DNA from 2 places in the Paenibacillus sp. J23TS9 genome. Region 1 is predicted to be linked to the other one. Evidence: riboswitches for the same ligand, from Rfam matches in the RefSeq annotation. Region 1 holds a riboswitch; the other holds the start of a gene.
The links. A riboswitch is a leader RNA that binds a small molecule or an ion and turns the genes downstream of it on or off. The one in region 1 is predicted to bind cobalamin.
Positions count from the first base shown of each region.

Region 2: linked by a shared signal. The riboswitch ahead of KJS65_RS16695 (ribonucleoside-diphosphate reductase subunit alpha) and the one ahead of KJS65_RS22555 (ABC transporter substrate-binding protein) in region 1 are both predicted to bind cobalamin.

Region 1 covers NZ_BOSG01000004.1:206,433-209,844, reverse strand. The annotation lists gene cbiB (adenosylcobinamide-phosphate synthase CbiB) at 1-566, shown strand, start outside; gene KJS65_RS22560 (histidine phosphatase family protein) at 557-1,183, shown strand; cobalamin riboswitch at 1,321-1,534, shown strand; gene KJS65_RS22555 (ABC transporter substrate-binding protein) at 1,837-2,844, shown strand; gene KJS65_RS22550 (FecCD family ABC transporter permease) at 2,844-3,412, shown strand, end outside.
Region 2 covers NZ_BOSG01000002.1:236,483-239,894, forward strand. The annotation lists gene KJS65_RS16675 (sialidase family protein) at 1-212, opposite strand, end outside; gene KJS65_RS16680 (hypothetical protein) at 257-622, opposite strand; tRNA gene KJS65_RS16685 (tRNA-Thr) at 809-880, opposite strand; gene KJS65_RS16690 (MTH1187 family thiamine-binding protein) at 985-1,287, opposite strand; cobalamin riboswitch at 1,586-1,808, shown strand; gene KJS65_RS16695 (ribonucleoside-diphosphate reductase subunit alpha) at 2,055-3,412, shown strand, end outside.

The sequences.
Region 1 (3,412 bases):
ATCTGGATGAGCCTGAGATAGTACGCGGGACGGTGGAAACGGTAGCTGAGAATATCGTGGATGCGGTGATTTCTCCGCTTTTGTATGCGCTGATCGGCGGGACTCCCCTGGCCATGGCATACCGTGCAGTGAACACATTGGACTCGATGGTAGGCTACAAGAATGAAAAATATATTCATCTCGGCTGGGCATCGGCAAGGCTCGACGATATTGCCAACTGGATTCCGGCAAGGCTGACGGCGCTTCTGCTAACGTTATCTGCGCTGATTCTCAGAATGGATTACAAACGCGCCTTCCGCATGGTACGCCGCGATGCAAGAAGGCATCCGAGCCCGAACAGCGGCTTTCCCGAATCGGCTGTTGCGGGTGCGCTGGGTATCCGGCTCGGGGGAACGAATGTGTACCATGGCGTTTCTTCGTTCCGGGCGTATATGGGCGATGCGACCAGACCCATGGAAGCCAGGGATATCCGGCTCACGAACCGGCTTCTGTTAACGGTTTCGGTATTGTTCGTCGTCCTTGAACTGCTGGTGGTTTGGGGAGCAGGGGGTACTTTATGGACATAAAGCGGATGGAGCTCGTACTCATGAGACATGGCTCCACCCTATGGAATGAACAGAAAAGATATTTGGGACACACGGATCTCAGCCTCAGCCTTCAAGGCCGTGAGGAGCTGATTTCTGCCAGCGGCAAATTAAAAGGAATTTCCTTCTGCAGCGTCTATTGCAGTGATCTTGCACGCTGCCGCGAAAGCTTACATGCAGTACGCCCGGATCTTTCTGCAGGCGCCATATACGATAGTGCCTTGCGTGAAATGGATTTTGGAGATTGGGAAGGACATACCTATGATCAGCTCAAGGATGTGGCCTTGTACCGGCAATGGCTGGATGATCCGCAGCATATTACGCCTCCGGAGGGTGAGGCTTGGGTATCGTTTGAACGAAGAATTGCAGCGTTTCTGGAATTTATGCTGAACTCAGCAGAACGGGAAAAGAAGCACAAATCCGCTTCACCAGCCTCCGTGCTTCTGGTGGCTCATGGCGGCGTAATCCGGCAAATCGTATCCCTCCTCATGCCCGGCAAGGGCTTTTGGGATATCCGAGTAGAGCCGGGCAATCTCCTCATTTTAACGATGAAACATAGAGGAGAGAGCTGGGCGGGCGTGGATCTTCGGATGATCTGACGTGGGCATGAAGGTTCCTCGTGAGGGGCAGCCACACATTAGTTCAAACATGCTGTTGTTATGAAATATGTCGTTGTAAGGATGTAGCATTTCACCTATAATCAGAAACTAGAGATGCATTGCCTGGACAATAAATGAATAATGATAACTGATGAGGTCCTGGAAAACGGCTGCTGCCGCTTATTTCTTTCCGGGTGAAAAGGGAAGCCGGTGCAAATCCGGCACGGTCCCGCCACTGTAAAACAGGTATATCCCCATACGCCACTGTTCCGCCTGTAGGAGGAATGGGAAGGCCGGGATGATATTGCCAAGCCTGTAAGTCAGGAGACCTGCCTCATGAGAATAATGACGGTCCTTCGAGGAAAGGATTACGATCTAGCACTTTTGTACACTGCCGAATTCACGTGCAGATTGGTGGCGCCGGCCTGACCGCGGCTGCTGCCTCAAAAGTCCGAGCAGACGTAATCCCTGGTTCTTGATACAAGAATCAGGGTTTTTTGTTGGGAAAGCCTATGCGCTCCTTCGGTATTTTTAACGCCGAAGGCTTGTTTTTCCTGTGATGTATTCCGTCAAGCAGTATTCATGGTAATCCATACCGCCAGGCCTCTTTTGTGTCAACAAATACCGAACCAAAAAGAGGAGAGAACCAGTACATGAACTTGAAATCGTCAGTAAAAAGATGGTCAACCGGCATTGCAGCGCTGCTGCTCGCATTATCGCTTGCGGCTTGCGGCAATGAATCCAAGGATAGCCAAGCGGCACAGCAGCCGGAAACTGCCAAACAGGAAACGACCCAGCCGGCCCAGACAGATAGTCTGAAAACCACATACCCATTAACCTTGCAGGATGCAACAGGACAATCCTTTACATTCAAGGAAGCTCCGAAGCATATCGTTTCGGTATCCCCGGCTGAAACCGAGGCACTATTCGCGATTGGACTGAATGATGAAATCGTGGGCGTGTCCGATTACGATGATTATCCAGAAACGGCAAAGTCCAAGCCTAAGATGGGCGGCATTATGAAGCCGAATGAGGAGGCAATCATTGCAGCCGAACCGGATGTGGTATTTACAGGTATCTCGATGAGTGAGGATGCGGTGAAGAAGCTTCGTGATCTCAGCATCCCGATTTTCAAAACCGATCCGAAGACCGTGGACGATGTCATTAAGAATATGGAGACATACGGACAAATTACAGATCATCAGGCTGAGGCTAAAAAAGTCATCGATCAGATGAAAGAGGAAGAGAGCAAGGTTGTAGAGGCTGTCAAATCTTTGACTGATGATCAGAAGAAAAAAGTATACATCGAGTTCTCTCCGGGCTGGACCGTAGGTAAAGGCGAGTTTATGGACGAACTGATTAATCTTGCCGGCGGAATCAATGTGGCCGCAGATACACAGGGCTGGAATGAAATCAGCGAAGAGAAGATTATTAAGGATAATCCTGATGTGATTTTGTTTGCTAAAAGCGTCATTGATGACAAAACCAAAAAGGGTCTGGGAGACATCATTAAGGGCCGCAGCGGCTGGGACCAGATTACAGCTGTGAAGAACGGGGCCGTTATCGGACTGGATGACAACTTGCTGAGCCGCCCGGGTCCGCGCGTAACGCAAGGCCTTCAGGAAGTAGCGAAAGCCATTTATCCGGAGCTGTTTAAATAATGAGCAAAAAACTGGCAGGTTACGGAGGGATTGGCATCGTACTGCTGCTGCTGACCCTGCTGATCTGTCTGGGGATCGGCTCGGTCGCACTGCCGATCAAGGATATTGCTCTCATTGTGCTTCACCGATTGCCTTGGATCGGAGATGCGATTCATCCGACATGGAATCCGTCCTTTGAGCAAATCATCATCAAGGTGCGGCTGCCCCGCGTGCTGCTAGGCATGCTGGTCGGTGCAGCCCTTGCGGTAGCGGGATCCGGTTTTCAAGGGGTCCTGCGGAATCCGCTCGCCGATCCGTTTACGCTTGGAGTATCCTCCGGCTCGGCGGTTGGCGCGTCGATTCTCATCTTTTTTGGTATGCAGTACTCGTTGATCGGGGCATGGACGCTGCCTGCGGTGGCCTTTGTCACCGGTTCAGTGACATTATGGAGCGTTATGGCTCTAGCCCGTGAGGGAGGCAAAATTCCAACGAACAGCCTGATTCTTTCAGGTGTTGTGATGCAGTCCTTCCTTGGGGCGATCGTTTCTTTTCTGACGGCGATGTCCAAGCAGACGGTCAATGAAATCTT
Region 2 (3,412 bases), on a different contig from region 1:
GGCGCCTCTATGCCAGCAAAACCGGCAGGTAACGGTAGTAACGTTGTGCTCCATGTTGCCCCTGCATCGATCGACTTGTATAAGCCAATATTCGGCGGTCCTGCACTGAGATCTACAGCTACCGCCACCATGACCGAGGGGTTCAGCCAATTTACCGCGATGGTTGGCTCAAACTGTGAACTCGTGCTTGGCGAGATTTGTATGTTTACCATGATTACTCCCTTCTTATTATTAAGGAAACCGCGGTTTCCTTAACTTATGGGTTGAGCTGGGCGATTTGAGTGAGTTCTTGCTGCAGCACTTTTTGATGATGAATGACGTTTCCGGATGAATCCGTTCCGAATACATTGATGACTGTATCTGTTGGAACCGTGCCGGTTACAAGGAATTGAACTTCGTAAGAAGTATTGCCTGCAATGTTGAAACCAAGAATTTGAGCCGTGTTCGCATTAATCGTCAGAGAATTGGAATAGACCAGTGACTTACTCACCAAGCTGTTCCATACATAGATGTGATAAACGACGTTGGATGAAAAACTTAAGTTATCATTGCTAATGTTAATAACAAGGTTCGTTGCAGGGCTGGTTCCTGTATTCGTAATGATGCCAGTTGTTAATGCCATGAAATCACGACCTCTCCATTCATTTTTATTACCATATGAGCTCCCTTTCTTTGTTGTGTGGACCATTTAAATGGTAGATTGAATAAAATCAAAAACACCCTCTTCGAATATATGCAGGTGAGAATGCAAATATAAAAAAAAAGCGCGGCCTCCGATTTACTCGGAAAACCGCGCTTTTTGTTTGGATGCTGGTGAAGGGAATTGAACCCCCGGCCTACGCATTACGAGTGCGTTGCTCTACCCCTGAGCTACACCAGCTTATGCAAACCGTCTCATCTAAATGGATCAAACGAAACAAAAACTATTATACAACTTTCACTTCAAAACGCAATACAACTAGGATAAATGGAACTTATTACAGTTTATTGCAGCTTCGCTCGCACGGACTGCAGCTTTTGCGAACTGGATGAAGCTTTGTCGCGTCTGTCGTCCATTTTCACAGAAGTGGACACCCGCTGTGCTCCTGACAGGAAGGGTGCTTCATGCAGTGCCGCAATCGCCTTCCAGACATCTTCCAGCTGTCCCTCAATGATCGTGCTCATGGAAGTCAGCTCATAGCTGATTCCCGGCTGGTTTGCCAGTACCTTCTGCATATCAGCCACATATGCGCTCAAGCTGGTGGTTGCTGTTCCGATTGGAATGACCGTTACCTCTGCAATCGCCATGTTTTTTGCCTCCCTATCCCCATATTTAGATGGTCCGAATGCTGTCCATTGATTCTTTCCTTATTGTATCCAACTCCGGAAAAGATAGCAAAGAACCCAGATTCCCCAAAATTTTTTTTTAATCGCGCCACATCTGCTTTTTTGCCCCAAAGTGGTCATTTTCGGACATTTTTCGAGCACAACCTTTCATCCTCTTAGTAGCAAATTGACCACTTCTCTGCTATAATTCATCTTGCTTGTCTTTTTGATTTTTGTGTTTACAAACACAACATATTGGGTTAAATTAGTATAACAATAACCAAATATAGTGAAAACAGGTGAATCGCGCTCTACCAAGCCCACGATTCCTAATAGGGAAGCACGGTGTAATTCCGTCACGGTCCCGCCACTGTAACCGGATAGCCGAAACGGTTTGTTCTTCGGCAAAAATCGGCAGATGCCACTATGAGCCAGGATGCTTACGGGAAGGTGCCGACGGAAGTTCCGGGAGTCAGGAGACCTGCCTGTTTCGTTCGCACAAACACCTACGAGGAATAGGAAACGTGTTGCCATGAAAATATCTACATATGGTGTGTAGATATATTCTTCTGCGCCCATTTTTGGTGCCTATAAGAATAACATGCAGCATTTTCGGCCTCGCAAGGATCAGGTCGCCGGGAATGCTTTTTGTATGGCCCAGCTTCCTTCCTCAAAGTAAGACTTTTGCTCTTCGATGTATTATTTTTCTTATTATACCAATATTATCTATTTTGAAAGGGGAACTGTACATGCCTCAGCTCGTGACCAAACCGAACAATCGTCAGCTGGCTTTCGATGAAATCCGCCTTTCCGTTTACGCGGACCGCGTTCTGGAAGGATTGGAGATGCTGGATAAGGAGCGCCTGATTCGCGGTGTAACCAGCAAACTGCGCCGGGAGGAAGTTACCGGTGATGAAATCAGCAATGCGTTTACAATGTCGGCGCTTGAGCTTGTAACGAAAGAGGAGCCGAACTGGAAGTTCGCCGCAGCCCGCTCCCTTTTGACTTCTTTATATAAAAAAGCAGCGTACAACCGCCGCTATAAAGCCTATCCAACAGAGCCTTACGGTGCCCTGTATCCTCTCATTACCGATCTTGTGCACAAAGGCATCTATCGTGAAGAGCTTCTGGAATGCTACACCAAAGAACAGATTGAAGAGCTTGGAAAAAGCATCGATCATAGCCGTGATTTGCTGTTTGACTACATAGGTCTTCTCACCCTGTCCGACCGCTATCTCGCCCGTGATTTTGAAGGCCGTGTCATGGAGCTGCCGCAGGAGCGTTATATGGTTATCGCCATGTACCTGATGCACACCGAGCCAGCCGAGAAACGTATGGAGCTTGTAAAAGAAGCCTACTGGGCTATGAGCAATATTTATATGACTGCAGCAACACCAACCATGTCCAATGCCGGCAAAAAGGTCGCTGGACAGCTTTCCAGCTGCTTTATCGATACGGTGGACGACTCGCTTGAAGGTATTTTCGATTCCAACACAGACGTGGCGCGTCTTAGCAAAATGGGCGGCGGCATCGGCGTGTACCTTGGTAAAGTTCGTGCACGCGGATCAGACATCCGTGGCCATAAAAATACCAGCTCCGGCGTTATTCCTTGGATCCGCCAGCTGAATAATACAGCAGTCAGCGTTGACCAGCTCGGCACGCGTAAAGGTGCGGTTGCCGTTTATCTGGATGTTTTCCATAAAGATATCCTGGCCTTCCTGGATCTTAAGCTCAACAACGGTGACGAGCGCATGAGAGCACATGACGTATTCCACGGCATCTGTATTCCTGACTTGTTCATGCAAGCTGTTGAGGAACGCACCGAGTGGAATCTGTTCTGCCCGCATGAAGTTAAGAAAGTGATGGGCTGGAAAGATGAGAAAGGTAATCCGCTTGGCCTGGAGGATTTCTACGATGAGACGGTCGGACAAGGCGCATTCCGCGAAAAATATGCTGAGGCCGTTGACCATCCGCTTCTCTCCCGTATCACAGTGCCTGCGATCGACATCATGAAACGCGTCATGAAGTCTCAGCTCGAAACCGGTACGCCGTACATGTTCTACCGTGACACGGTTAACCGCTCCAACCCGAACAGAGCACATGGTAT